DNA from 4 places in the Salinicoccus sesuvii genome. Region 1 is predicted to be linked to each of the others. Evidence: riboswitches for the same ligand, from Rfam matches in the RefSeq annotation. Region 1 holds a riboswitch; each other region holds the start of a gene.
What was found. A riboswitch is a leader RNA that binds a small molecule or an ion and turns the genes downstream of it on or off. The one in region 1 is predicted to bind thiamine pyrophosphate.
Positions count from the first base shown of each region.

Region 2: another riboswitch for thiamine pyrophosphate. It lies ahead of ACFOJ8_RS07635 (ECF transporter S component); the one in region 1 lies ahead of tenA (thiaminase II).
Region 3: another riboswitch for thiamine pyrophosphate. It lies ahead of ACFOJ8_RS12690 (ABC transporter substrate-binding protein); the one in region 1 lies ahead of tenA (thiaminase II).
Region 4: another riboswitch for thiamine pyrophosphate. It lies ahead of ACFOJ8_RS05655 (YkoF family thiamine/hydroxymethylpyrimidine-binding protein); the one in region 1 lies ahead of tenA (thiaminase II).

Region 1 is NZ_JBHRWV010000007.1:168,164-175,980, forward strand. It holds gene thiE (thiamine phosphate synthase) at 1-526, opposite strand, end outside; gene thiM (hydroxyethylthiazole kinase) at 523-1,308, opposite strand; gene thiD (bifunctional hydroxymethylpyrimidine kinase/phosphomethylpyrimidine kinase) at 1,312-2,106, opposite strand; gene tenA (thiaminase II) at 2,099-2,782, opposite strand; TPP riboswitch at 2,855-2,954, opposite strand; gene ACFOJ8_RS06635 (hypothetical protein) at 3,086-3,232, opposite strand; gene ACFOJ8_RS06640 (hypothetical protein) at 3,330-3,521, shown strand; gene ACFOJ8_RS06645 (PTS fructose transporter subunit IIABC) at 3,578-5,452, opposite strand; gene pfkB (1-phosphofructokinase) at 5,452-6,366, opposite strand; gene ACFOJ8_RS06655 (DeoR/GlpR family DNA-binding transcription regulator) at 6,363-7,115, opposite strand; gene ACFOJ8_RS06660 (hypothetical protein) at 7,225-7,817, opposite strand, start outside.
Region 2 is NZ_JBHRWV010000007.1:361,364-369,180, reverse strand. It holds gene ACFOJ8_RS07645 (ABC transporter ATP-binding protein) at 1-1,164, shown strand, start outside; gene ACFOJ8_RS07640 (ABC transporter ATP-binding protein) at 1,157-2,980, shown strand; TPP riboswitch at 3,029-3,119, shown strand; gene ACFOJ8_RS07635 (ECF transporter S component) at 3,187-3,765, shown strand; gene ACFOJ8_RS07630 (ABC transporter ATP-binding protein) at 3,768-5,171, shown strand; gene ACFOJ8_RS07625 (energy-coupling factor transporter transmembrane component T family protein) at 5,165-5,956, shown strand; gene ACFOJ8_RS07620 (RicAFT regulatory complex protein RicA family protein) at 6,093-6,518, shown strand; gene thiW (energy coupling factor transporter S component ThiW) at 6,585-7,070, shown strand; gene mutS (DNA mismatch repair protein MutS) at 7,120-7,817, shown strand, end outside.
Region 3 is NZ_JBHRWV010000012.1:67,103-74,919, reverse strand. It holds gene ACFOJ8_RS12715 (UDP-glucose dehydrogenase family protein) at 1-243, opposite strand, end outside; gene ACFOJ8_RS12710 (nucleotide sugar dehydrogenase) at 592-1,905, shown strand; gene ACFOJ8_RS12705 (LCP family protein) at 2,154-3,569, shown strand; gene ACFOJ8_RS12700 (DUF2538 family protein) at 3,582-4,046, shown strand; gene ACFOJ8_RS12695 (GNAT family N-acetyltransferase) at 4,059-4,487, shown strand; TPP riboswitch at 4,598-4,697, shown strand; gene ACFOJ8_RS12690 (ABC transporter substrate-binding protein) at 4,813-5,805, shown strand; gene ACFOJ8_RS12685 (ABC transporter permease) at 5,822-6,604, shown strand; gene ACFOJ8_RS12680 (ABC transporter ATP-binding protein) at 6,594-7,352, shown strand; gene ACFOJ8_RS12675 (acyl-CoA dehydrogenase) at 7,360-7,817, shown strand, end outside.
Region 4 is NZ_JBHRWV010000006.1:6,335-14,151, reverse strand. It holds gene ACFOJ8_RS05660 (poly(glycerol-phosphate) alpha-glucosyltransferase) at 1-810, opposite strand, end outside; TPP riboswitch at 987-1,086, shown strand; gene ACFOJ8_RS05655 (YkoF family thiamine/hydroxymethylpyrimidine-binding protein) at 1,164-1,754, shown strand; gene ACFOJ8_RS05650 (MFS transporter) at 1,912-3,168, opposite strand; gene ACFOJ8_RS05645 (DinB family protein) at 3,211-3,732, opposite strand; gene ACFOJ8_RS05640 (class F sortase) at 3,992-4,684, shown strand; gene ACFOJ8_RS05635 (RNA polymerase sigma factor) at 4,778-5,359, shown strand; gene ACFOJ8_RS05630 (anti-sigma factor) at 5,346-6,068, shown strand; gene ACFOJ8_RS05625 (copper amine oxidase) at 6,183-7,511, shown strand; gene ACFOJ8_RS05620 (helix-turn-helix transcriptional regulator) at 7,698-7,817, shown strand, end outside.

The DNA of each region.
Region 1 (7,817 bases):
TGAAGTTTTCAGAATTGATGCCACCGATGGCCACCATTGGCAGTTCACCGATCCTGCTTCTCATTTCTTTAAGTCCTTCGACACCGATGGTACTGCCTGCATCGTCTTTAGAATTCGTCGGAAACACCGGCCCAGTACCGATATAATCGACATTCGAGACATCACTCTGTTCAAGTTCAATCTGATCTCTGACAGATAGCCCAATGATTTTATCATCGAAATACGATGACAACGATGCGATCTGCTGGTCATCCTGACCAAGATGAATGCCATCGGCGCCAACCGTCTCCGCAAGTACCGTATCATCATTCACGATGAAAGGCACATTATATTTTCTGCAGAGTGATCCAATTTCTGTCGCAAAATCAATGAGTGCTTCACCCTTTAGTGCATCTGCTCCCTTTTCTCTCAGCTGGAACATGGTCACTCCATGCATAAGTGTGGATTCAATGACTGACAGTGGATCGCCCTCCACATTATTGCTGCCACAGATGAAATAGAGCCTCAGAGTCTCCCGCTTCATCATAGACCTTTGACATTCCTGTCCAAAAGGAGCGCATCCTCACTGAGATAGAGTTCGTCGATCAGATGACTTATGAAGTTTCCCGGTGCTGGACGGTTCATCTGGGCAGCAGCACATTCTGCGCATAGGTTGTAGTAACTGACCGCATCGACTACTGCTTCGGCACTGAAATCATCTTCAATGCCAATAAAAGCAGCCGTCAGTGCACCAAGCAAACATCCTGATCCTGTAATCTTTCCTTGCAGACTATGGCCATTGAACATAGTGATTACACCATCCTCTGTTGCAAGGGCATCAACTTTGCCGGTAACAAGAGCAGGAACGTTGAACCTATTATATACCGCTTTGGCAATCTCCGCTGTATCTGTCTGCTCTGTGGAGTCAACACCTTTAAGACTGCTTTTTGCACCGGATAGTGCAAGCATCTCACCACCGTTGCCTTTAATAAGCGAAACCTCGTGACGGCTAAGCAAATCTTCCGTAGTATTGACTCGGAAACTGGAAGCACCGTATCCGACCGGATCGAATATGATCGGTTTGCCTTTTTCGTTGGCTGCTGACATTATACCATGCATCAATGCCACCTTCGCATGATCTGCTGTACCGATGTTGACGACCAGTGCAGAAGCCACATTCATCAGGTCTTCCGCTTCTGATATTTCTCCACTCATGATGGGAGATGCGCCTATAGCCAGCATACCATTGGCAGTGAAGTTTTTGACGACATCATTGGTGATGCAGACAACCAATGGACTTTCTGTCCTTAATTTCTCTATACGCTTCATATGCTATTCTCCTTTATAGCTGAAATGATTTACGGGACCGTTGCCCTTACCAATTCCAGGATTATGTTCGATTGCCGAACTGATATATTTCTTTGCAACACTGAAACTCTCTTCGAGTGACTTTCCTTTGGCAAGTTCTGCTGTAATTGCTGCAGAGAACGTGCAACCTGTACCGTGCGTATTCGATGTTTCAATACGCGGTGTACTTAGCTCCATCGTAGCATCTCTCGTGAATAGATAATCCACAGCATCTCCCTCAAGGTGACCGCCTTTAATGATGACGCTCTGAACACCAAGCTCTTTTAAGAAAATATTGGCGACGCTTCTTACATCTTCAGTACTTTCTATTTTTTTATCCGCTATCTTCTCTGCTTCATGGATGTTCGGGGTCACGCTTATGGCAGTGGGAATAAGTGTGTCCCTTAGAAAATTAATTGCCGCTTCCTCTATCAGTGCATCGCCACTCGTCGCAATCATGACGGGATCGATAACATAGGGGATATCATGATTCTTTACAGTTTGTGCAACGATTTCCATCATATCTACTGTTGCGATCATGCCACTTTTCATCGCGTGTGGCAATTCATCGGAGAAAATACTATGCAGTTGCTTTTCAAGAAATTCGGCAGGAACATTAAAGACATCCTGGACCCCCATAGTATTCTGCGCAGTCAGCGATGTTACAGCCGCCATGCCATATACCCCGCGTGCGTGAAATGTCTTACTGTCAGCTAAAATGCCTGCACCGCCTGTTGGATCATTGCCGGCTATGGTCAATGCAATTGGAAACTTAGGCATGTGTACCCACTCCAGTCCACTCTTCTTTTGTCGCTGCCATATTAAAGAAACGTCTCTCATGTTCTGTGCTTTCTATATAATTCTTTTTGAGTACGTCGATCTCCTTCTCGGTCATGGATCTAGCGGCATCATCCATAATATCGAACATGACATTTATCGTGTCATCCATATCATTGACGTAGAACTCAAACCACTTCCTATAAGGATGATCCGTTTCGAATGTATGTCGCGCAAGGGCCATATCGGCGATTCTCCGATATACATATGGACAAGGCGCCATTGCACTGATTGCGTACGCAATATGCTCTCTAGTAAAAGCATTGAAATACATATGTTTTATATAATGGTCTGCGGAAGGATACCATTCCCCATCCTTTATTATATCGGCATACGATCTGTTTATCGCATGTGCCAGGACTTCATGCGCCTCGCTTTCACCGTCCATTAAAAAAGCCATTTGCCCCATCAGAAATCTGACTGTCTCTTTAGACTCTGTTTTCGATATCAGCAACGCATAAAGTTTTGCGAACTCATCTAAGTATAATGAATCTGCACGCAGATAATGTGCAACTGCGGCATCATCAATGTCTCCTCTGATCAGTCCCTGTATGAACGCATCACTATAGATGGCCTCAATCATCGGTTCGGTTTCTTTCTTTAAAATCTCACTCAGCATATTAATCTCTCCTCTTATAAATTAAAAACCCACTTCCAGCATAGGAAGTGGGTTTAGTAGAAAGAGATGGTGTATTCAACCAAACCACTTCTCTACGCTGGCATTATCCAGATCAGATCAAAGGGATCAGCCTTGTGGCTGTCTCAGCAAAATCGCACCCCTAGTGGTATTGCTATTCGATTATTTTAAATACTAATGAATACATATTGAAAAGTCAAACTATAATGATATATTCTGATTCTTTTAGTGTCATAGTTGAGCCTAGATCATTTCCTATAGCGTTGTGTCAAATATATATGAGAATTAGGAGTCGAATCGAGAGTCGATGCCGAGATCAATATCATCATAGATGTCCACTTTTGAAACGGGCTTAAATTCATAGAGTGGCAATAGCCAGTGCTTAGTCGGAGTTCGTCCACTTTTTTTAAAGTTACTTAAATTAAATCCCATATATGTAGAGTACATGTACATTTTATATGATGTTTTGAGTATGATAAGGTGGATATATGATAAAAAGTGGAACACTGAGATGATGAAGGAGGATACAATGTCTAAAAATAAGAGTGTGATGTATATTCTCATAGGTATAGTGTTGATTGCTGCAATTACAGGATTGCTTAGCCTTATGAATGATAGCACGCCGAGTAGAGGACAGATTCTTGCTCTTGTTGGACTCGGCGCAATCACCATCGTGGCCGCACTTGGATTCATCGTCAGACTATTTACCTATAGAAAATAGTAAACTTATGGATGTTTACAGTAAAACCCCGCATGATATTTCATGCGGGGTTGGTTTTATTGAGTGATACGCTTTTTCAGTAGACCGAGCATTAGTGCTGCAATGGCTGTACCAATGAGAAGTGAGACAAGGAACATGACTCTTCCTTCACCGATTGTCAGAGCAACAAACAGACCACCATGTGGTGCATTGATGGATGTTGCGAACGCCATGGCGAGTGCACCTGCTGTAGCAGAACCGACGACCATAGACGGAATGACTCTGAGCGGGTCAGCTGCTGCAAATGGAATGGCACCTTCTGTGATAAACGATGCACCCATGATTACATTTGTCGGACCTGAAGATCTTTCAACTTCTGTGAATTTGTTTCTGAACACTAATGTTGCAACTGCGATAGCCAGTGGTGGCACCATACCACCAATCATTGCAGCTGTAATTGGTTCGGGATTATTTGCAGAAAGTGCTGCAATACCGAATGCATAGGCTGCCTTATTGATTGGGCCACCCATATCGATTGCCATCATACCACCGACAATCGCACCAAGCAGAACAATATTCGTTCCACTCATGTTACTAAGTGTTGTATTCATCCATTCGTTCAATGCTGATGCTGGTGGATCGACGATGTAGTACATAATGACACCTGTCAGGAATACGCCAATCAACGGATAGAGCAGTACAGGCTTCAAACCTTCAAAGGCTTGTGGAAGGTTTTCAAGCACTTTCTTAATGCCGAGCATCAAATAACCTGCGAGGAAACCAGCAATCAGGCCACCAAGGAATCCGGAGCCCATCGTCGAAGCCATAAGTCCACCGATCATACCTGGAGCAAGACCGGGTCTATCAGCAATACTCATTGCGATGAAGCCAGCAAGAATGGCGATTATCAATTGGAAAGCATTACCGCCTATAAAGTTAATCATCTCGGCAATCGGATTATATTCAACACTTTCTGGATCTGCCGAGTTAATACCGAACATGAAACTGATAGCGATCAATATACCACCTGCAACGACGAATGGTAGCATGTTGGATACACCGTTCATCAGGTGCTTGTAAATCGAAGACTTGCCTTTGGACGACTGTTCTCCGTCTTCAAGTTCCTGTTTCGATTTTGATGCACGATATGGCGCGCGTTTTGTATCGAGTGCTTGGTTGAGTAGTTCTGCTGGACGTTTAATACCATCCGCAACTGGGGATTCCACAACATTCTTCCCGTCGAACCTTGCCATTTGGACATTCGTGTCTGCCGCAACAACAACACCTGCAGCACGTGCGATATCTTCGTTGGTCAGTGCATTTTTGACACCGGCTGAACCATTTGTTTCAACTTTGATGTCATATCCGAGTTCTGCCGCTTTCTTCTTCAGCGCATCGGCAGCCATATAAGTGTGAGCGATGCCGGTCGGACAGGCAGTGACACCAACGATATACGGGCGATCGGAGGGGGCGGAGTCAACTTCCTCAGTCGCCTCCGATTCATCGAATGCATCAATTGTTTCTATAATTTCTTCTTTTGATGATGCATTCATCAGTTGTTTTCTAGCATCATCGTTCATTAGGATGGTAGATAGTTTGGCTAGGGCGTCGAGATGCGTGGTCGCTTGTCCTTCCGGTGCCGCGATCATGAAAAACAGGTAAGCTGGTTGGGCATCCATTGAATCGTAATCGATACCATCTTGGCTTCTACCGAACATGATGGCTGGCTCGAGTACTTCTGTTGTTTGTGCGTGTGGAATTGCGATACCATCACCGACACCAGTTGTACTTTGCGATTCTCTTTTATGGATAGCAGCTTCAAAACCGTCCTTCTCAGAAATCTTACCTGCTTTAAAAAGTCCATCAACAAGTTCAGTAATTACTGCATCTTTGCTCGAAGCACGGACATTCATATTGATTGTGTCTTTTGTTAAAAGTTCTGTTATTCTCATCATTTCACCTCTTCTATTGATTGAACTTCAATTTTATCTAGCAGTACTTCAATGTCGGCTCTGGTCGCAAGATCATCGCTGAACGCTGTTGCGCTGCCACAAGCTATGGCGTATTTAAGCTGTTCTTCTACACCACTTTCTTTTCTGCTGATAAATCCTGCCACTGTCGAATCGCCTGCCCCTACGGAGTTCTTAAGTGTCCCTTCCGGTGACGGAATGAAATACTCATGATTACGATTGATGAAAAGTGCGCCACCTTCACCCAATGTTAATAGAATGTTCTTAGCACCCTGATCAATAAGCACATGCGCAGCATCTATCATCTCGTTTGTCGTTCCAAGAGTTCTGCCAGTAATGCCTTCCAGTTCAAACTGATTCGGTTTGATCAGATAGGGTTCGTACTGCAAAGTTGACGTCAATTTCGACCCTTCGGCATCGATTGTGAATTCAATACCTTTATCGTGCAGCAGTTTGGCTAACTCTTCATAAAGATGATCATAACCGGAAGGTACACTGCCCGCGAATACGACATGATCTTCTGACGTCATAGTGGACAATTGCGCCTTAAGCTTATCAATATCCACGTCCGTAATCGAAGGCCCAGAAGCGTTAATTTCAGTTTCTTCACCAGTCTTCAGTTTGACATTGATGCGCGTATCTCCATCTACCGTGATGAAATCACTTTGTATGTTCTGATCTTTCAATGTTTGCTGGATGAATTCTCCTGTAAAGCCGCCTGCAAAACCAAGGGCGGTCGAGGGTACATCAAGCGCACTCAGTATTCTCGAAACATTAATCCCCTTACCGCCGGCATACTTTGCTGTATCTGACGTACGGTTCAGTTCCCCAATTTCAAGTGTATCTAGCCTGACTACATAGTCGACCGAAGGGTTGAATGTTACTGTATAAATCACTGTTTTCCACCTCCGTATATTTCAGTACGTGATTTAATTTTTTCCATAAAACTGTGGCTGATGTCATCAGTAATTATTGATGCATCTTCTATATCTGCAAATTGTATGAATGCTGATCGGTTGAACTTGGTACTATCAACTAATGCGTATGCATTTCTCGATTGGCGGATGGCCCGGCTCTTAATATATGCCTCTTCTTCTTCCGGCGTAGATAAACCATGTGCTGTGTCAATGCCGTTTACACCAACAAAACATTTATCAAACGATAGCCTGCTGATTTTATCTATCACTTCCGGTCCCACAACTGCTTTAGTGGATGGCTTGACCCTGCCTCCTAAGACATGTGTCTTATGACCATTTCTGACAAGCTGTTCAATCAGCGTAATACTGTTAGTGACAATGGTCAGATCATTTTGTGAGATAAAAGGAAGCATTTCGTATGTTGTTGTGCCTGCATCTATAAAGATGATATCTCCATCTTGAATAAAACTCGCAGCTGTCTGAGCGATTTTGATCTTTTTAGAAAGGTTTTTTACTGCCTTATCTCTGTAATCTTCCTCGTGCTCGATATGATTGATTGCTGCGCCCCCATGTACCCGTTCAAGTAGACCTTTTTCTTCGAGGTGCGTCAAATCTCTACGAATTGTAGGAGCACTGCTGAAAGTAATATCGACAAGTTCGCTGACTGATGCAGTTCCATTTTCATTAAGATGATCCATTATTTTCTCGTGTCTTTGATTGGTCAGCATTTCATCACCTTCTTCTCACATAATATAATACATAATTTAATCAGAGTCAATCATTAACAATCAAAAACAATCATAAAATATAAAAAAATAACGCCAGCATTTGCTGACGCTATTTGCGTGATTTCGGCTTATTAATGATTTCTGAGAAAATAATGCCGTTGACAATATCCTTTCGACCGAAAGATAGGGCTTCTCTACGCACTTTCTGTTTCGGCTTCTGTGGCTCTGGTTTTCTTCTTGTTGACTCTCGGCCGCTCGTCTGAATTTCAGATCGACGGGTTTCATCCAATTTTCGGCCACCAGATTGTATTTCTTCTTTTGTTCTTTGGGCCCAGTCTGAATTCTTAACTTCTTTGGATTTCTCATCGTAAGTATTCATTGCGCGTCTACCTACATTAGTTTCTTTAGCCTTTTCTTCAAGACTACGACCAAAGGAGCGTTCCGTCATTGGACGTTGAGTCGACTGACGTTGAGTCTTTTCTGCGACAGGTCTCTGCTGAGTTTCCTTTGCAGGCCGGCTTGCTTCCTGGCGAGTCTGTTGTTCTTCTCCAGAAAGGCGGCGTTCGACTTCACCCATCAGATCATCAAAGAGTCCCTTAGGACGATCGCGCGTTTCTTCCTGCCTTCTTCTTGGAGCAGATTGACCGGTTGGCCGATCCATCTTGCTTGGGTCAATATTCCGCTCTTCTTTGTTCTCTTTAT
Region 2 (7,817 bases), 190 kb from region 1:
CGACTGGATAAAATCAACCGTTTTATCCAACAGAACCTTGAAGCGGTCAGACTAATTAAGGCAAATGACCGTGGCGAGTTCGAAATCGGCAAGTTCAGCAAAGTCGCGGGTCGTCTGCGTGATGATACAGTGTATGCACTGAGGCTGATGGAATCCATCATGCCTGTACTGCTTCTGATTATAAACGGCAGTCTACTCGTCGTATTATGGATGGCTTCTGATTTGCTTCAGAGTAACAGCGTTGAAGTTGGTGAGATTGTCGCCGTCGTCAACTATGCACTCCGCATGCAGAGTGGTTTCTCAATGTTTGCTTTCATCATCATCGCATTCAGTCGTGCCAAAGCTTCCAGTGAACGTATGGAGGAAGTGCTCGAGGCGCCTGTGGCAGTGAACGATAATAAAGAAATCAGCAAGGTGGATCAGGCAGGCACAGTGAAATTTGATAACGTCTCCTTTAAATATCCAGGTTCAACACGGTATGTTCTCCGCGACATCAACTTCGAAGTTAAAGAGAATGAGACACTTGTCATTATGGGTGGTACAGGATCTGGCAAGAGTACACTTCTTAGTCTTATACCAAAAATGTATGATGTAAAAGAAGGGGATGTCTATATCAATGGCATCAATGCAAAAGACTGGAACGAAGATGATCTCCGTGAGACCATCGGTTATGTACCACAGTCTGCTGTATTGTTCTCAGGCAGTATTTTCGAGAACCTCTTATGGGGAGATCTTGAAGCGGGAGAAGCGGAAGTATTCACATCAACACAAAAGGCACAAATCCACAATTCAATCAATACATTCGATCACCGCTATGAAACCCGTGTCGGCCAAAGGGGCGTGACGTTATCGGGCGGGCAAAAGCAACGACTATCCATTGCTCGCGCACTCGTCCGAAGACCGGGTATACTGATCTTAGACGATAGTACTTCGGCTCTAGATATCCGCACGGAATCGGCGCTATGGGATGCTATCAAGGAAGAGAATACGACTCAAATCATCGTCACGCAAAAGATAGTCACTGCAAAAATGGCTGATCGCATCCTTATACTTGATGGTGGCGAGATTAGTGCACTTGGATCGCATGAGACACTTATGGAAGAATCGGATCTATACCGATCCATTGTGCAATCGCAGACGGAAGGGGGACAGCTGGATGATTGATTTTATCAAAAGACCATTCGGCAATGAACCGGTCCTTCAAAAAGAGGAAATCGGACGCAAGAAAAAGAAAGAAGACCAGCGTGCCAATGATATATGGGGAACACTTAAAAGAATGTGGCGCTTCATCAACGAAGAGCGGGTTTTGCTTTATGCCATAATAATCCTTGTAGCATTGACCAGCTTGCTCAGTATCGTCGGGCCGTATCTTGTCGGCCAAATCGTTGATAATTATTTTGTGCAGCGCCAACTAGACGGACTTGCTTCGATTCTGATCCTGTTACTTGTGGTCTATATCTTGCTTTCAACAACGCAGTACCTGGCAGCGTTCATGATGGTCGGACTGTCACAGCGTACAGTATACAAACTCCGTTCCAGATTGTTCTCTCATATGCAGAAATTGCCTGTAAGGTTTTACGATAAACGTCAGCATGGTGAATTGATGAGCCGGATGACAAACGATATCGAAACCATTTCGCAGACGTTGAATACCTCTTTTATACAGTTTACAACGAGTGTCGTCACACTTGTCGGTACAATCAGTGTCATGATTTACTTGAGCCCACTTCTGACACTACTTACAGTATTGATTATTCCAGTACTGATTCTAGCTGTGGGCTTCATCACCCGAAGAACTGGCCCCCTCTACAAGAAACGCCAGCGGGCAACCGGTGAAATGAACGGTTATATCGAGGAGATGGTCTCAGGCCAGGAAATCGTCAAAGTGTTCTCCCAAGAAGAGACAGCGATCAAGAACTTCGATGAAAAAGCTGGAAGACTTAGAGACATCACGTTCTGGGCTTTCCTATACGCCGGGTTCATTCCAAAAGTGATGAATATGCTTAACAACATCAGTTTTACCGTCGTTGCAGGTGTCGGTGGATTACTTGCACTCTCTGGCAACGATGTAGTCACTATCGGAACAATTGTTGTTTTTGCTGAATATGCAAGGCAGTTCACACGACCACTTGCCGATCTCTCCAACCAGTTCAATCAGGTTCTATCTGCCATTGCAGGTGCGGAGCGAGTATTTGGCATCATGGATTCCGAAACAGAAGAGGATAACGGAGGAATTGAAGACAAGGTTTTAGAAGGTGAAATCGAATTCGATGATGTCTCCTTCTCCTACGATCCCGAGCAGCAGACACCAACGATCAGAAATCTTAGCTTCAAGATAGAAGCGGGAGAATCCATCGCGTTAATTGGTTCCACCGGGGCAGGCAAGACGACAGTGATGCAGTTGCTTGCAAGGTTCTATGAAACGGATTCGGGGCAGGTCAGAATAGACAAAGAAGATATCCTTGACTATGCCCGTTCGACCATCCGTTCACAGACGGCGTTTGTGTTGCAGGATCCGTATCTCTTCGAGTCTACTATCAGGGAGAATATACGTTATGGTAAGCTTGATGCCACTGATGAAGAGGTCATTGAAGCGGCGAAGCTTGCCAATGCACATGAGTTCATCATCGAACTTGAAAATGGCTACGATACTGTGCTTGAAGCGGATGAAGGATTCATTTCACAGGGGCAGAAGCAGTTGATCTCAATTGCCCGGGCCCTGATCACAGATCCTGCCATCCTGCTACTTGATGAAGCGACAAGCAGCATCGACACTGTGACTGAGCTCAAGATTCAAGAAGCACTAGAGCGTCTTATGAAAGACCGTACAAGTATCATTATCGCCCACAGGCTCAACACCATCAAAGCGGTCGATAGGATCTTTGTTATGGAACTGGGTGAACTGGTTGAGCATGGCTCTGAGCAGGAACTCCTCGAACAAAAGGGACGCTACTTCCAAATGGTGTCTGATAATAAATAACTTCACAAAAGTCTTGAAATGTATTAAGATAAGTTCAACCGAATAAGAAACGACCACTAGGGGTGTCCGTTTGGACTGAGAATGACCCTCATTACCTGATCTAGATCATACTAGCGTAGGGAAGTGGCATATTTTCCTACAAATATGCACACCACTCCGCTAGTGGTGTGTTTTTTATTTGGGAAATATCATTTGGGGGTTTTTGTATGATAAAAAGGAACAGTCTGACGCTCACCGATGTACTGGTTACAGTTGTCGTTGCGCTTGTGTTCTCGTTCATCTACTCGATATGGGGTGGGGTCTATACAGCGTTGGAGCCACTCGGCTTGCATTTAAATCAGCTTCTTTATGGCATGTGGTTTATTGCAGCGGTAGTCGCTTATCTGATTATTAGGAAGCCAGGCGTTGCACTGATTGCCGAGTTTGCGGCAGCATCAGGTGAGACAATCGTCCTGTTGCAGTTCGATATAATGCTGATTGTCTATGGACTGATCCAAGGACTGGCATGTGAGATTGTATTTGCGATTGTGAAATATAAGAGTACGTCGCTCATGGTTGCAGTCACTGCAGGTATAGCAGCGGCGCTGTCTACACTGCCGCTCGATTGGTACTACGGCTACCTTGGTCAGCTAGCGACATGGAATCTTATGCTCATGTTCGGCTTTAGAGTGTTGAGTGGTGCACTCATAGCCGGTGGTTTGGCATATCTACTTTATAAAGGGCTGAGAGGAACCGGTGTGCTGAAACTTGTCGGTCGCAAAATGCCGGCGGATGAAGGGTTATAACAATGGCCATAACAGTCGAAAAGCTCAGACTGAAATTTCCAGAGGCTGAGAGTCGACTCTTTACCGATCTAGACTTGGAAATAGCGGAGGGTGAGAAGGTACTCATTGTCGGCCCAAGCGGTTCCGGCAAGAGTACACTCCTCAATGTGCTTGGCGGTCTCATTCCAAACGTCATCCAGGTGCCGATAAAAGCGGATAAGCTAGAGCTCGCGGAGTCCGGTGCCTATGTGTTTCAGGATCCGGATGCCCAGTTTACGATGCCGACAGTTTCTGAGGAACTTGCCTTTGTCATGGAGAACAGACAGGTCAAAGTAGAAGAGATGGACCAACAGATTAAAGAGGCGCTTGATACAGTCGGTCTCGATGTGGCACCAGATACACCTATTCAGACACTATCCGGCGGTATGAAACAGAAACTGGCCATAGCCGGTTCATTGTTACAGCGTGCAGACACACTATTTTTTGATGAACCGACAAGCATGCTCGATGACGGTTCCGCTGCCCATCTGTGGGAGACAATCCATAAAATGTGGGGGGATCGCACCGTAGTCATTATCGAACATCGTGTGGAAGATATATGGGACAAGGTGGATCGGGTTATTCTTATGGATGATGCCGGACAGATAAACAGCACGGCATCGCCAGACGTGATGCTCAGAAACCATCGTGATGCGCTCGATGCGTTTGGTGTATGGCACCCGGAGTCCTGGCATAATGCGCCGATGCTTCCCGATATAAAAGCGCAGTCTGAAACGTTGCTTGAAGCACGTAACCTTAAGATTAGGCGTGGAAAAAAACAACTACTTGATATCGCCGGTCTTGAAATCAGGAAGGGTGAATGGATTACACTTGAAGGGGATAATGGAACAGGCAAAACAAGCCTGCTCCTTGCTTTGATGAAACTGATTTCGTCTGAGGGAGATATTTATTTTAAAGGTAGAAGAGTGAAGCGGACGAAGCAATACAAAGGCGCTGTCTATCCAGTATTTCAAAATCCTGAAATGCAGTTTATAACAAATACGGTGGTTGACGAAGTATTTATTAATCTGGAACTCCATTATGATAAGAAAGAAGCCAAGCAGAGGACAGAAGCCTTGCTCGAAAGACTTGGTCTGGAGAATATACAGCATCTGCATCCGCTTGAAATCTCGACAGGTCAGAAGCGTCGGCTGAGTGTTGCGACAGCTTCAGGCGGTATTCCTGAAATCATCATTCTGGATGAACCCACTTTTGGGTTGGATCAGCGTCATGCGTTCCGATTGATTGAAATGCTGCACGACATGGTCCAGTCGGGGACAACCATTATCATGATTACGCATGATGAAGAGATTAAGGTGCGTTATCCGTCAAGACGGCTACATATAGCAGGTGGGATACTTACAGAAAGAGGTGCAGGGCGATGCTAGAAGCGATACGTTACTACAGCACCCCTGTAGATGAAGTCAATCCGATCACTAAGATGCTGATTGCCGCTTGCTTGTTCCTGACGGTTCTACTCATCCACGATCCGAACCATCTGTTCCACCTGTCCCTCCTGATGCTGGTGCTGCTGTTTGTACTGAGTGGAGTGAAAATTAGATATCTCTTACTACTTGTTTCAACTGTATTTTTCTTCGGTGCGATTTCAAGTCTGTATATGATCTTCTATGGTGATGGTACGACTACGTTGGTTCGATTCGGCATCATCCACATCACAGAAGAAAGCACCATCCGTGGCATCCACATCATGATGCGTGGCATAGTATTATCGCTATTCGGTGCACTTGTCGTCTTCACTACGAAACTGACGGATGTCTTCTACAGCTTGATGCAGCAAGGGGGCTTAAAACCGAAGTTTGCCTACGCATTCATGGCCGCAATCCGCATGGTACCGATCATCGGTAATGAATACATGTCACTAAGACGCGCCCGCAAAGTAAGAAAGCCATTGATCCATAGGAAATACGTCAGTGGCTATAAGGGATTCTCTACCACGATCATCACACTTTTGAGCCAGAGTATACGGCGAGCCTATCGCCTCGGTATTGCGATGGAATCAAAAGGATTCGATGATGGGCCAAGGACCTATTATCATCGAACTACGTTCTCAATCCGGGATATCCTTTTTGTCGTCATCATCATTCTTGTGGTTATCAGTGCCTTTCAGCTTGGACAGTGGTATAGCCCATTTCCGACACGGGATGCCAGGTGAAAAACAGCCAAATAGTTTTGAAATATGCAGGAAAAACAGATATACTGATATAAGATTTGATTCGCCTGGTTTTTTGCGGATGATGACAGAATAATGCCGGGCCTCCGGTGTCAGAATAGGAAAAGGTGGAAGGTCTATGTATACGAAAGACGAGATAGTAAAAGAAGCAAAAGCGCTCGGCGGTATGATTGCTGAGACAGAGCAGGTTGATTTCTTTAAAAAAGCTGAAGCAAAGATACATGAGAACAAAGACGTCCGTGAAAAGATGGCCAGTCTAAAAAGTCTTCAGAAACAGGCTGTCAATTTCCAGAACTACGGTAAGGAACGGGCATATCAGATGACTGAGGAAAAGATCAAGAAGGTTGAAGCGGAGCTTGATGAAATGCCGATTGTCAACCAGTTCAAAGAATCTCAGAGCCAGGTCAACGAGTTGTTGCAGATGGTTTCACATGCGATCAGTCAGACCGTGACAAACGAAATTATCACTTCTACAGGCGGGGACATTTTGGAAGGTGAAACCGGAGCGGCAATGAGAAATATGCCGAACCGTAAAGAAGACTAGAAGGTAGCATAAGGGCTGTACATCTTTTTTGATGTACAGCCCTTTATTTAAAAGGAGGATGGTTGAATGACTAGAAATTTAACCATAACAAGTATGCTTGTCGCACTGAATGTTGTACTCAGTACTTTTGTTGTGATCCCCCTCGGTCCAGTCCGAGCAGCTCCCATACAACATCTCATCAATGTCTTAAGCGTCGTACTCACAGGTCCTTTCGCAATCGTTCAGGCATTCCTTTCGTCAACTATCCGTATTATGATGGGGACTGGATCGCCATTTGCCTACCCGGGCAGCATGATCGGTGCACTTGTTGCATTCCTGCTTTACCGGAAATTTAAAAAGCTGGGTCTGTCTGTTGCTGGTGAAATGATCGGGACCGGTGTCCTTGGTTCGCTCGCTACTCTGCCTTTGATTATGATACTTGGTTTGGAGCTGAATTTTTTCTATGTATTGGCGCCTGCGTTTATGGCGAGTACAGTGATTGGTGCTCTGGTATCATGGGTGATTCTTAGGCAACTTGACAAAAAAGGCGTTCTAAAGACGTTCAACATTTAATCGGCCGCGTGATATAATGCAGTTATATTTTAGTAATGGAAGTGTTTAGATGACGACAGTAACACCAATGATGCAACAGTATCTGAATATAAAGGCGGAGCATCCCGATGTATTGCTTCTCTACCGGATGGGTGACTTTTACGAGTTATTCTATGACGATGCGATTACTGCGAGCAAATTGCTCGAAATCACATTGACATCAAGAGACAAAAAGAAGGATCCGATCCCGATGTGCGGCGTACCCTATCATTCTGCTAAGGGCTATATCGAACGACTGATCGATCAAGGATATAAGGTGGCCATCTGTGAACAGCTCGAAGATCCGAAGCAAACGAAAGGAATGGTCAAAAGAGGCGTCGTGCGGGTCATTACTCCAGGCACTTTAATTGATGATTTCGGTATGGATGATGGACGCAGCAACTATATCCTCTCACTGGATGAACAAGGGGGGTTCTTCAATGCCGCCTATTCCGATATTTCTACAGGTGAAATATCGGCTTTCTGCACGGATGACATGATGGTGCTGAAAAGTGAAATCGATCGTATCGACCCGAAAGAAATTGTCATTGAGGAGAATATTCAAGACATCTTATCGGAATTATATGCCGATCCACCAGTAAATACTGTGTTTACGAATGATACGCATCATCCACTCGACTATGACCCGGCAGTCACTCAAGGGGAAAAGCAGGCACTTGATCTTCTTATCAGCTACATCCAAGCTCACAACATGAGGGAACTGAAGCA
Region 3 (7,817 bases), on a different contig from region 1:
ATAAATAACTTCTTTGCCACGTAATCCCTCTTTATAATCTGATGTAAAACTTAAATTTTTGTTTGAAATATTTTTCTTAAGTAAATCTGATAATCCTTCTTCATAGATAGGGCTGATACCTTGCTTGAGTGTACCAATCTTTTCTTTATCGATGTCAATGCACATTACCTGGTGGCCAAGGTCTGCCAGACAAACTCCTGTAACAAGACCGACATACCCTGTACCGATTACTGAAATTTCCATTCTTTCAACCGCTCCCCTATTTTTATATAACCCGATCCAGTAGTTATTTTTATGTATCGTACTAAGGTTACTGATACATTTGCTATGCTCAAAAGTAGTGTAAATGAGAGATGTTCAAAACACACTGAAAAGGTAGCTTAAATATGTTAAGGACGCTTGTATCTCAAAATGTCCTACCCGTTAAGTTTCATCTAGTAATTCTAGCATACTGGCATTACTTTTCATATTCTAACGAGTAAAAAGTGCAATATACACACGGAAGTTGTATAATGAACCTTTGTAAGATTATATGATTGTACATACATATTGCACGCACAAATACGTACGTAAAGGAAGATACTAGACATTATGGATTTGTTTGAAAAACTGCAAAGTAAAGAAGAAAAAATCGCCGTAGTCGGCCTCGGATATGTTGGGCTTCCTGTTGCTGTCGAGTTTGCCAAGAAATTCGATGTCGTTGGCTTCGATGTAAACAAAAGTAAGTTAGATCAATATATTTCTGGCGTTGATGTAACAGACGAAGTCGGAAACGATGCATTAAAGCAGACGTCGATGACGTTCACCAACGAAGAAACAGAACTGAAACACTGCAAATTCCACGTTGTCGCAGTCCCAACTCCGATCAACGAAGACAAAACACCGAATCTCACACCCCTTATTAAAGCAAGCGAAACGGTGGGTAGAAACCTAACTAAAGGATCCATCGTAGTCTACGAGTCCACTGTCTATCCAGGTACGACAGAAGATATCTGCATTCCAATTCTCGAAAAAGAATCTGGACTGAAGTACAACGAAGATTTTAAAGTAGGCTATTCTCCAGAACGGATCAATCCCGGCGATAAAGAGAACACTTTGACTCGCATCGTCAAGGTTGTTTCCGGATCGGATGAAGCTGCTTTAAAAGAGATTTCGAGCGTCTACAGTGCCATAATTGAGGCTGGAGTGCACGAAGCTGAGTCCATCAAGGTGGCCGAAGCTGCGAAAGTTATCGAGAACTCCCAAAGAGATATCAACATCGCTTTTATGAACGAGCTGTCCATGGTTTTCAACAAAATGGATATCAATACTAAAGCTGTGCTCGAAGCTGCTGGTACAAAGTGGAACTTCCTTAATTTTACCCCAGGCTTAGTCGGTGGCCATTGTATTGGTGTGGATCCGTACTACTTCACTTATAAAGCGGAGCAGCTTGGATACCACTCTCAGATTATTCTATCTGGCAGAAAAATCAATGATGACATGGGGAAATACATCGCAAGCAATGTCATCAAGCAGATGATTAAAGCAAAACAAGTCATCGATGGTTCAAAGATTGCGATTCTCGGTCTGACATTCAAAGAGAATGTAGGGGACGTGCGCAATACCAAAATCATTGATATCATCCGTGAACTCGAAGATTACGGCGTGGAGGTGCTTGTACACGATCCAATTGCCGATGAGAAAACTGTACTTGAAGAGTTCGATATCCGGTTGAGTAGTCAAGAGGACCTTAATGATCTTGATTGCGTCGTGTTCGCTGTTCCACATACCGTGTATAACGCCATGTCAGACTTCGATAAACTTGATGCCATGTATAAAAACGACAAAAAAGTTTTGGTAGATATTAAAGGAGTCATGGACCGACAGTTGTTAAAATCTAAAGGCTACTTCTACTGGAGCCTGTAGTACCGGCTGATCCTCAAACACATTACATGATGAGCATCGGCACTTGACTTGTTGATTTTACATTATGTTTATCTCATGCCGCCCATTCGTCCAAGACTAAGCCGTCTGGCTGAATGGGCCTTATTTTGTATGAAATTAGATGCCAGTCAAACCGGACACCTATTTTCATTTGTTTATTCTCGTATTATAATTACAATCATAATGACGAGTCATTACATATAAATTTACAAAAGTGGGTCTAAAAAGTTATGAAAAGAAAGATTTTTTATGGAGTATTAGGTTTTTTACTTATTGCACTTGTAGTTGTCGGCGTTTATATCTATAACCTTTTCACCTCATTCGAACAGGGAGTCAGCGATTCTTTCGAAGCAACTGACCGCGACCGTTCGGAACTGAGACTTGACGACATCGATCCCTCCCTAGACAGTTTTACAGTACTTATATTGGGTATCGATGAAAGTGAAACGCGTAAAGAGCAGGATAATCTAACTTCTGAAGACTTTAGAACAGATACAATGATTCTGGCTACTTTCGATAAAACACAAGATGAAGTGAAGATGGTCAGCATACCGAGAGATACGTTAACTTACTTCCCAGAAAATAACTACTACGACAAGATTACGCATGCGCACCGTGAAAATGGGCCTGAAGGTTCAATGAGAGCTGTTGAATCATTGCTTAATGTTCCTGTCGACTATTATGTCCGTGTTAATATGTCCGCTGTTGTTGACGTGGTCGATGCCCTCGGAGGCGTGGAATTCGATGTACCATTCGATATGGAAGAACCGAATCAGACTGACCGCGGTGAAAAGATTGTTCTCGAAGAAGGACTCCAGGAACTCGATGGCGAGGAAGCCCTAGCGGTAGTCAGAAGCCGCCGCATCGACACCGATCTTGGTCGTGGACAACGTCAACTCGAGCTGGTTCAGAAAATACTTGGCAAAGCGAAGAGTACTGGTGCACTGACAAAGCTGGATGACCTGATTGAGGTAGTTGCTGATAACACCAAACATAATATGTCGAGTAAGGAAATCCGCAGTCTTGCCGCCTACTACTCTTTCAATAGTATAGAATTCGATACAACACAGCTGCGCGGTGATGATTTCTGGTTCGAGCGTAACGGTGCATATTTCTACTGGGCCAACGAGGAACATCTATACCTGATTTCTAAAACGCTCAGGGAAATACTTGAACTCGATCCACCGGAACCTTACGACCTAATGAACATCCGCCTATCCGACTACATCGTTCCCTACCAGTTTGTGGATGACTACTACTTGGATGAATTTAGACCCGATTGGGAACCTTACTTCATGAGAGATGGCTTCCAAAGCCGGCTCGGAGATGGGTTCGATATCCCGGAAGATGATCCTGAAGAAAGTATCGAAGGTGAAGAAGGTATGGATAGAACCTCTGAAGAACCGACGGATGAAGAACCACAATCCGAATCTTCTACAGAGGAGCCAGGTATGGGCATACCACAAGAAGGTCCAACTACCGAAGAGGATAACTATTGGCCACCTGAGAATGGTAATGGTGTAGACGGTATCCAAGAGGAAAGTGTCGAACAGTTCAACTATGAAGACAATACTCAAGAGTATTACGAAGAAAGTACAGAGGAGTATAACGGTGCCGAAAGCAATAGAGCACGTAATGAAGTCTAGGAGCTGATCGTTATGAGAAAAACCTACGACAAGGAAACAAACATAAATGAAATGTTCGATTATCTAGAAGACCAGATCAAAAACAGTGGTCAGGGAGCTATAGAGAACACGTACTACTACCAGAGTCATGAGCACAAAGAGATGTTTCTCTCCATCAGAGGATACTTCGCTGAATCGCAGAAGAACCCGGAGGTCGATGCAGCGTGCTATATCATCGCCATGCCAGACATCTACCGACACATCAATATTTTCGAACTCGTCTCGCCAATGGACTGGATTCGGGAGAATGAACGGTTGTCTGCACCTTTCAAAGAGCTAAAACCACACATCCAGTACCTGGCACTGGCAGCAGCTGAAGCAAACGGCATTAAGTTCAGCACACAGCCTGCTTTGTCACTCGGCTTGGCCCACTGGAATTTAGAGCAGCTGAAGATATTCTGGCAGTTCACTGCCATCAGACGCAAAAATGCAATGTAGGGAGGCGTTTAAATGGAAATTAAAGTCGCAGATAACAATGTCCTGTACAATCAGTGTCTTGCCATCCGTAAGCGCGTCTTCGTCGAGGAGCAGAATGTACCGATGGACCGGGAAGTTGATGAACATGAAGATGCATCTACCCACATACTGCTGATCGATGAAGAGCCTATCGGGACGGTCAGATATCGTCCGGCAGCCGACGGATTAATCAAAATAGAACGCATGGCAGTACTACCTGAGGCCCGTGGTAGGAGGCTTGGTGTGGAACTGATGGCATTCGTCCACAATCATGCGGCAGAAAACGGATATACACGCGCTAAACTCGGCGCACAAGTACATGCCATTGATTTCTATAAGAAGCTTGGCTATACCGTGTCTTCTGACGAATTCGAAGATGCTGGTATTCCACATGTCTATATGGAAAGAACTCTCGCAAACTGATAATTTAAAAGCAGTCTTACATAGCCTAGTGCCTTGTAAGACTGCTTTTTATTATTGCCTCTGTTGGATGCGAGATTGCATCGTGGTATAATAGAGCTATCAATTTAATACTTGATGCATAGGGGAGCCTAGAACAGGCTGAGAAGGCAAGACCTGACCCTTGGACCTGATCTGGATAATACCAGCGTAGGGAATGTGTAGAGAATCTACGGTATACGTATACATTCTTGACTGTTCTTGACGCCTCCAGATACGGAAGGTGTCTTTTTTGTCCGGATTTACATTTCTGGATATTGGGCATCGCTAATTTGAGAGGAGCTTCAATATGAAAAAAGTTCTATTTCCTGTAATGCTCGCTATTTTTCTATCGGCGTGCGGCAGTGATGCGGGTGATGATGCATCTGATACCGAAGCACTCCGAGAAATTACCTTCGTCCTCGATTGGACACCGAATACAAACCACACAGGCATCTATGCTGCTCAGGCAGAAGGATTCTATGAAGCACATGGACTTGATGTTAACATCGTTCTACCTGGTGAAGCCGGTGCAGAACAGACAGTGGCGACTGGTAATGGAGACTTTGGCATCAGTGCCCAAGAAAACGTCACCCAGGCCCGCCTGCAAGGGGTAGATATTGTTTCACTTGCTGCGATTATTCAGGATAACACTTCTGTACTCGCATCACCCGAAGAAAAAGATCTTGAGACACCGGCCGATCTTGAAGGTCAGACATACGGAGGCTATGGTTCACCAATCGAGGAGGCAACGATTGCTTCCATCATGCAGGCAGACGGTGCTGACATTGGTGAAGTGAATAACCTAAACATCGGAGATACCGACTTCTTCACGGCGGTACAGCGTGATGTCGATTTTACTTGGATCTACTACGGATGGACCGGTGTCGAAGCAGAACTGCGCGACTTCCCACTCAATACGATCGACTTCACCGAATACTCAGAAGCGCTCAACTTCTATACGCCAGTGCTCATCACGAACGAGGGTCTGATTGAGAGTGATCCCGAAATTGTAGAGGCGTTCACTGAAGCGACTGCAGAAGGCTATCAATTTGCGATTGAATCACCGGAGGCCGCTGCTGAGCATTTGATTGAAGCTGAACCCGATCTAGATCCGGATCTTGTCAGAGCAAGTCAAGAATGGCTTGCTGATGTCTATCAAAGTGATGCACCCTACTGGGGACATCAAGAACCAGAGGTCTGGCAGAACTATAGTGACTGGATGTTTGAAAACGAATTGATTGAGTCAGAACTCGATGTCGAAGCAGCGTTCACGAATGAATTTCTGCCTGGCCACGAGTAGATTGGAGGCATAGTAGATGCGACGATACGCACCGTGGCGATTTGGTCCACCCGTTATGGCAATACTTTTAATACTCATCATCTGGCAGTTATGTGTTAGCATCTTCGATATTCCGGCGTGGATGTTACCAGGTCCCGTCCAAATAATCCAAGAAGCCATCGCTATTTATCCGAGAGTGGTCGGCCACACCTTATCGACGATACAAATTGCGCTCGGTGGTTTTGCCATCGGTGTTTCTGTCGGCATTCTGCTTGCGGTGCTGCTTCATCTCATGCCACGGGCAAGGCAGAGTATCTACCCGCTCATGGTGCTCTCACAGAACATCCCAATCATTGCGTTGGCACCACTGCTCGTATTATGGTTCGGATTCGGTGCCCTGCCTAAAATTCTGATCATTACCCTCGTCTGCTTTTTCCCCGTCGCGGTATCACTGATTGATGGTTTCAGGCAGACCAGTCCGACATTGAAAAATTATATGCAGATGATTGGTGCGTCGCGCTGGCAGATATTCTTTAAGCTCGAGTGGCCGAGTGCCCTCCCCTATCTCTTTTCAGGGTTGAAAATTTCAGCGACCTACAGTGTGATGGGTGCTGTTATTGCAGAGTGGCTCGGTGCGCAACAAGGACTTGGGGTCTTCATGACGCTGGCATCCTCGGCCTTCCGTACGGATCAAGTATTTGTCGCCATATTCGTCATTATGGCAATCAGTCTCATATTATTCGGCTTCATTCTGTTGCTTGAGAAATGGCTTGTGCCATGGAGTACGAATCAGAAGGAGGCACGTAAAGATGGCAAATAAATTGGAAATCCAGAGACTTACTCATACATTCAGTGGACAGAATCCTGTCCATGTACTCAATGATTTATCTTTAAACGTTGCCGAAGGTGAGTTCGTGACACTGCTTGGTCCGTCTGGCAGTGGTAAGAGCACCATTTTCAACTTGATTGGGGGATTGTTCGAACCCGATGGAGGATCCATCTCCATCGAAGGGCAATCAGTCAATGGAAAGCGGGGACACATCAGCTACCTACCTCAACAAGATTCACTCTTACCCTGGCGGACGATTCTGGACAATGTAGTACTAGTACAAGAAATCACTGGCAAGGTCGATAAGACAGCAGCTAGAGAATGGCTCGAGCGTGCAGGACTCAGTGGATATGAGTCTTCCTACCCCGATGTCCTGTCGGGTGGTATGCGCCAGCGCGTTGCCTTCATTCGCTCCCTGCTCAGTCCCCAAGCGCTCATGCTACTTGACGAACCTTTTGGCGCATTGGATGAACTGACACGCCTCGACATGCAAGACTGGCTGCTTAAGATCTGGGAGATGGACCGACGTTCTGTGCTATTTATCACCCATAGTATAGAAGAAGCACTCTACATGTCAGACCGCATACTTATCCTGTCCGATAAGCCTGCTTGTGTTCTAAAAGAGATTGAAGTACCATTTGCACGCCCGCGCCACCACGACATCACACTGGATGCGACGTTCAATCAGTTAAAGCATGAAATCTATCAGATGTTGAAAGTAGGTAATCGAGATGGTTGAGCAATCGATGACTGAAACGATCCGTAGGCACGCCGTTGAAATGGAGGAAAGTGGCATGCTCCATCCCGAAGTGCTTGAACTCATCTACGACCAACAACTGTTTAAACTGTTCGTACCGGATACAATCGGTGGTAGAATGACAGCTTTCCCAGAAGCTATAAAGTGTTTTGAAGACACTGCCTATATTGACGGCAGCTTCGGATGGTTGGTTCAGATCGGTTCCGGGGCAGGATTTTTTGCGACCGTTATGAATCCCCACGTAGTCGAAACACTTTTTAATGTTCGGGATTTCTATATTGCTGGCAGTGACCGACCGCTTGGGGTTGCAAAAAAGACACCCGACGGTTACCTCATCGATGGCACTTGGCCTTACGCGAGTGGCGCAGACCACGCTAGCCTATTTACGGTTACTTGTAGAATTGAATCCGGTGACACGGACAATGGACTAGTACGTGCATTCGCTTT
Region 4 (7,817 bases), on a different contig from region 1:
CTCAAGCAGATGATCGATTGTGAGTTTAGCCCATTCAATGCCCTTCTTGTCGTTTAAGAATTCTAAGCCTTCTAATAGAGAGTAAGTGGAAGAAGTATGACGAAGCACATTATAAAACGCGATTCGTTTATCAAAGTGGGGGAACTTGCCATATTCGTACTTTCCGTTGATATCTATCTGGTCTTTTAAATAATGGGTAGCCGTTTGGATTAACCTACGGTACTCGGATTTTTTCTGATGCCCCCCAATCTTCCTGACGCCGTGCATGTCCCCCCCAGAATTCAGCTCATACATCTTATCGTCTTCAAGCAAGTAACCTCTCGTCTGGAACTTGACGACTGACTTGTTCAAATATTTTTTATGGAAGTAGACACCCTTATAGGACTTGTATTTCTTAAGATATGTATTGATATTTTTCTCACAGACGAACATCTTGTTCTTATCTCCGGGGACAGGCCTAACAAATGCATTGGCATTAATTTCTTCCGGTAAGAACGCGAGGGCGTAATGCTTATCAAAAGCAATGCCGAAATCAATATAGTTACGGCGCGTCTGTTGCATCGTTTTGAGTAATGAAGAAAATTGAACGGCCTCTTCAGAAGTGATGAAGTCTGCTTTGAGCCATTCGGTGACATGTCCAAGGTCTGATAACTTCTTTATCTCTTCTTTAACCTTTTTTCGGAGAAAATTGTTGTTTTTCACTTTGAAAACGTGCGCGCGTCTAGTTTTGAAGCCCAATGATATTATGATCCACTCTGATGTCAATAAGTCTTTCCTGTTGCGCAATCCTTCAATCATTTCTATATTCATTAATTATATCCCCTTTCTGAAATTAGTCAGAATGTTTAGTATATACCCTTATTATATGCACATTGAATAAAATTTGTAAAAAATATTGAAGCCAGCTTACTGATTGAATTAGCACTCTCACTTTACATTCATGTACATATTCCCTATCATTAAAAATGAAATAAAAACTGCATACCGATTTGCACTAGGGGCGCTGTCAAAGGCTGAGACGGAGATTCCGAACCCTCAATACCCGATCTGGATAACACCAGCGTGGGAAAGTGCGGCGCGTATATGAAGCCTTCTATACATTTGCTGCACTCCCTCGGGAAGTGCAGCTTTTTATTTACAAATATTTTTTGGAGGTATGATTTATGACAATAGAATGTGGAACTGAGAGAATCGCGGGATGCCAGTTCAATCTGAGTGTGATGAGTGATGATTTTATAAATATTATCCTCGGATCATTGGACACTACAGATATGTCGAAAGTGTGGCGTGACACGGATGACGTGACTACATGTGTGCGTGGCCGTGTAGAGCATGTATTTGACGTGGTTAAAGCAGTTTATCTGCATGCGGCAAAAACCGGAAAGCATGTGGAAATGAGTGGCACTTTCTCAATCGGATGCCCAGGCGACGCTTCCGGTGATACGTATATGGATACAGATGCCGAGCGGATGAATGCGGCAAACACTATTGGTATCAATCAAAAAGCCGGATGCAAGTTTGCCCTCTATCCAATGAACACAACCAAATATATGGATGTTATCTACGAACAAATTGATCTATCAAAAGCACGTGGCGTAACAGTCAGTCCGAGCCACTACTCCACTCGGCTTGACGGGGAAGTGAACGATATTTTTAATGCCATGGAAGAAGCTTTTGTCAGCGTACAGGAAGCTGTCAGCCATACGACCATGACTTTCACCATCTCCGCAAACAGTCCTTCAAGTAGAAAATAGACGCACGACAAAGACCAGGGTGGTTATCCATCCTGGTCTATTCTTTCTGTAATACTATTAGAAAACCGCCGTATTCTTGTTAGACAGTGGCATGTACGTAATTCTCTAAAATAATGGCAGCATCTTATCGTGATATCGGTAACCTCTTTTTTCTCGATCATCTTTTCCTGCGGATCAAATAGAGTGCCGGGATGAGCAATAAGGAGACAACACCACCTGAAAGTGAAAGTGCGCCGAAACTTGCACCAGCCACAACCATACCGGACAATGTGCCCCCTGCTGCTCCGGATAACGCAATTAAAACATCCACCGTGCCTTGGATGCGGGCGCGCGCAGCCGGAATCGTCGCATCCACCAGAATCGTAGTGCCACTGATCAGACCGAGATTCCAACCGACACCGAGCAATGTCAGTGACGCAATGATGAGCGCGAGCGATTCACCAGATGTCGCCGCGATAATGCCAGAACTAAGTAGAACCACTGCAGCTGTAATCGTCATTGCGCCCCTGCCGATCTTATCAATCAATACACCTGTAAAAAGAGAAGGCAGATACATCCCTGCAACATGAAAACCGATCACCATGCCGACAGCACCTAGATCATGCCCATGATGTCCCATATGTACCGGTGTCATCGTCATCACAGAGACCATGACAATCTGTGTGATGACCATGATGAAGGCAGCAAGAACAATGCCATTTTGGTCGTTGACTGTCCGCTCAGTATCATCGATGGCATTTATCCGTTTGCGCTCCGCTTCAATGCGTTGTGCAATTTTGAAAGGATCGGGACGCAAAAAAATGAATAGTACAATCCCCGCCAAGGTAAATGCCGCTGACGCCAGAATGAATGGTCCTGCAAGTTCCGGTACGCCGATAGCTTGAGCAAATGTCCCCATCACTTCCACCAGATTGGGCCCCGCTACTGCACCGAGCGTGGTACTGACCATCGCGATGCTGACTGCGGTTGCACGCTGGTGCTTTTCTGCTAAGTCAGTACCCGCATATCGTGCCTGCAAATTCGTTGCGATTCCGGCACCATAGATGAACAGCGATAGAAAAAGCAGCAGTGGACTTTCTATAATTGCGGCTATCACCACCCCTGCTGCCCCAAGTCCACCCGCCACAAAACCCATACTCAGACCCACCCGGCGGCCCTTATTTTGAGATAGCCTGCCTACCAACAGTGCAGACAGCGCTGAACCAAGCGTAAATAGACCGACCGGCAGACCTGCGAGTGCGTCCGTACCGAGCATATCCTGGGCCAGCAATGCACCCACCGTGATACCTGCTGCAAGACCGGCGCCACCAAAAATTTGCGACAATACAACAATTAGAAGTGTCCGGCGGTACAGTTTTTGTCTCTCTTTAGAATCTGTTATGTATAAATCGAGCTGTTGTGCGTCCGGTTTCATTTGATTCCCCCTCAATAAACGAAAAGACGCCCGTGGCGCCTTTCATTTTTCTCGCTTCAAATACTGTTCTGACTGACCTTTAGGAATACTTAAAGACTGCCAGTCAGCTAGCTTTAGTTGCTTACCAATGAACATCATCTGCCCAACGTGGGAAGCATAGTGAGTATGCTGGCGTTCGATTGCCTCAAGTATTGTGTGATCTTCTCCTCGGATTTTCTGGGTTCTCAGCAGATCTTCAGGTGAAAACTCTGCTAACGTATTTAAGAATAGCTGCCAGCCCTCTTCCCACGCCAATAGAACGTCGTCCATCGTCTTCAAATCGTCCTCGAATTCGCCATCGCGATGCCGGTCCGGTTTCTCGCCGTCTGTCGTGAAAACATCGGACCAGCGGGAGTACATATTTCCCCTTAAATGTTTGACGAGAATCGCAACTGTATTTGAATCTTCATTATATCGCCAATGGAGATCCGCTTCAGACAACTGATCGAGTGTCCGGTCGCCGAGCCGTTTGACTTCCTGGAATCTGGTTTTGATAAGATTTAGATATTCCTGTTCAAATTTCATATGTCTCCCCCTTGTTTATAGAACGGTTCCTTTTAATATAGATGATTTATAGTAGTGTGCCAATGATTAATGCATACTCTTCTCGGCTCTAGTAGTGGCACCCTGCCTCATATTAGGTGATTCACAATAGACGCATAGCGTTTTGACACACAATGTTCACCATTAGCGTCCATTGGACAACTTAAAAAGTGATCCAAACACATAAATCCTGCGTATACTAGACAACTAAATGATGATGACTTGAAAAGGAGTGGATTCCATGCGATATTTACTAATTATAATGCTGTTCGTGCTCGCCGCTTGTGGCAGCCCAGCTGGTGATGATAGTGCTGAAGACAGTGTGGCGTCTGAAGCCACGACTTCTGAGGAACCGAGTGAGGAAGCGGAAGTGACAAAAGAGACGACAGAGGAATCTGAAACAGAAACAAACGAGGATGAAACCAAAGAGCCAATCCCCCCTGAAGAGCGGGTTGAAATCATCAAAGATGAACGGGCAGGCATTATCCCGGAAAGAATCGAGGTACCATCAATCGATGTTGATGCATCGGTCAAACACCTGGGACTCCTTGATAACGGCGAGATGGCCGTGCCGGAATCACTGCACGATACGTCTTGGTACGAACCCGGATATAAAGTCGGTGCCCCGGGCAATTCGGTGATTGCCGGTCATGTTGATGATACGGTTAATCCGGGTGTCTTCAAGCAACTGCACACACTGGAACCGGGCGATGAAGTCATCGTTTACGGAGAATCCGGCGAACAGTTGACGTTTGAAGTATACGATAAACAACTATTCGATGCTGATGAAGCACCGGTCGAAAAAATATTCGGCTATTCCCAGCGCAGCCTCTTGAACTTGATCACTTGTGAAGGTCCCTATGATTACGATGTCGGTGGCACACCAAACCGCTGGGTGGTCTATACTGAACTCGTCAATTCTGAGGAAAGCTAGACTCCTTGTGTCAGCTTTCTTTTTTATTCCTTATTCACGAATTCTCCTTCTATGTATATAATGGTATGAAGACTTCAAACAAAGGAGAAAACTATGACGCGGACAGAAACCGAACTGTATGAACAAATACAATCCGGAGATCGGAATGCCCTCGAATCACTGTATGTGAAGTACGAAAAACTGCTTTTCTCATATGCTTATAAGATGACGTCGAACAAAGAACTATCTGAGGAGGTCGTACAAGATGTATTCCTCAAAGTGTGGCGCAAAAAAGGGGGATATGACGCCAACAAAGGCAAACTGTCAACTTGGCTCATCACTTTGACACGCAATTCCACAATAGACATTTTAAGGCGGCAGAAAATTGATACTTACGAGTACGATGAAAGAGATGATATTGATCCGACTCAAAATGAACAAAATTCGCCAGTCGAAGCAGCCGTTGAAGCCGGTGAGGATAAAGCGATGATAGAGCGCGCCATGCGCAGTTTAAGTAGTGAACAGCAGCGTATCATCACGCTGTTCTACTTTAAAGCATGTTCCCACTCCCAGATTGCCAAATCGCTTGATATGCCACTCGGTACAGTGAAAAGCCGGATTCGCCTGGCGTTGCAGCATTTAAAGAAAAATATTGAAACCGTAAAGAAAGGGGGGACAATCGATGAATCACAATGAAACGTGTGATCTCTTAATCGACTACTATAATGGTCAGCTCGATTCAGAAGAAAAAGAAGCATTCGAGCGACACCTTGAAACATGCGTAACGTGCCAGGAAGAACTCGCCGAATGGGAAATACTGAATGCTGAACTGATGGAAACAGTGCCACTTGTCGATCCCCCTGAAGGTATGAAGGATCGTGTGCTTAGTAATGTGTTCTCTGAAGAAGCGCCCGTGCCTGAAGGAAAGATACAACCAATAAAGAAACAAAGATCGTATAGAATACCGTTCATCACAGCAGCCGCTGCCCTTTTGCTTTCACTCCTCGGTAATGTCTATATGCTGTCGGGAAACGAAGGGACACAGGATTTGGCACAGGTTCTGTTTGAGGAAGATAATCCAATTCCACTCTCACCAACTTCCGAAGCACTTGATATGGACGCAAGAGTGGCGATGCACGAAAGTGCCACGGGGCAGACACTCGTCTTGGAAGCATCCAATTTCAATAACCTGAATGAAGATGAAGTTTACCAAGTATGGCTGTTAAAAGGAGAAGAGCCGTTCCGTGCCGGTACACTCGTTCCAAATGAGGACGGTCAGGGATATGTTGTCTTCAATTTGAATGCCGAAACAGAAATAAACTGGGACATGGTCGCAATCACTGTCGAACCGTCTCCTCACAACCAGCTACCAGAAGGAGATATCGTCATGTCAGCCGAATTTTAAGAAGCGATCCCGGAAAATTTCCGGGATTTTTTTATTTTTTTTATAAAAATGTGATCCAAAACGAATCTGCTTGCGTATACAGGGTGTAAACAAAACAAAGGAGTGTGATTTTGAATGAATTTCAAGAAGATGCTGGTTGTACCGACAGCAGCAGCCCTGCTCGCAACCAATGCAGGTCTCGCACAAGCAGATACGCACGAAGATATGATGGTGACGGTGGACACAGAAGCCGCTGACCTCAGATCGACATTGGACCACTTGCTTAGTGAACACGCATTCTTAGCAGCTGAAACGATGAGAAAAGGTGCCGATGGTGCCGAAGACTTCGAAGCGAGCGCCGCAGCACTCGATATGAATACTGAAGAACTCTCCAGTACAATCGGATCCGTATACGGTGAAGAAGCAGGAGAACAGTTCAAAACAATGTGGAGTGAGCATATTGGCTACTTCGTCGACTATGTGAACGGCACAGCTGAAGAAGATGAAGCCGCTAAGGAAAATGCACTAAACGAACTATCACAGTACCGTGAAGATTTCTCCGAGTTCCTTGAAAGTGCAACAGACGAACGTCTTGAAGCAGGCGCACTTGCAGATGGACTGCAGATGCACGTCAACCAACTCATCGGTGCATTCGATGCATATGTGATGGGTGACTATGAAACTGCCTATGCTTACGAAAGAGAAGCGATTCATCACATGTACATGGTAAGTAAAGGACTCTCCGTCGCAATTGCCGACCAGTTCCCAGAAGAGTACAACAATACAGACCCTGCGACAAAAGCCGCGGACTTGCGTTCTGACTTGAACTATCTATTTAGTGAGCACGCTGGCCTTGCAGCAATGGCGATGCAAAATGGTATTGACGGTGCAGAAGACTTCGAAGCTTCCGCTGAAGCGCTCGGTAACAATACTGCTGATTTGACGGAAGCGGTCTCTGGTGTTTACGGTGAGGAAGCCGGACAACAGTTTGACGCGATGTGGGCTGAACATATCGGCTACTTCGTCGACTATGTTACAGCGACTGCAGAAGAAGATACTGCTGGACAAGAAGAGGCACTTGATAACTTGAACATGTATAAAGAAGAATTCTCCAAGTTCATGGAAACCGCAACAGAAGGTAACCTCCCAAGTGAAGATCTTGCCGAAGGTCTACAGATGCACGTCAACCAACTTGTTGGTGCATTCGACGCCTACTCCAGTGGTGACTATGAAGTCGCCTACGAACAGACACGAGAAGCTTATCACCACATGTTCATGACAAGTGAAGGCCTGTCTGGTGCCATCGTAACGCAGATGTCTGACATGTTCATGTCTGAAATGCCTGAAGAAATGCCGAACACCGCAATGGCGCCACAAAATAATAATGCACTGCTGATCAGTATCATTGCAGGGATTGCGCTACTTTCAGCAGTACTGTTCAGATACAGAGCGAGAAACCAATAATTAAGCGTTCCAATCCAACCCAATAGATTGAACCATCAGCCAGCCCTTCCTCCAGGGGCTGGCTGTTTTGTGTTTTAATTTCATATTCTTTATCGCTTCATAAAAAAGTAATATATATATTACTTTAGGCATGATATAATATACCCATATAATTTAAGAGGTGATATCTTGGCGAAGAATTTGAAAATGAAGGCTGCCCGAACAGCCCTTGATCTCACCCAAAAAGCATTGGCAGAGCAACTTGGCGTCAGCCGACAGACCATCAACCTGATTGAAAAAGGGGAATACAACCCCTCACTTGGGCTG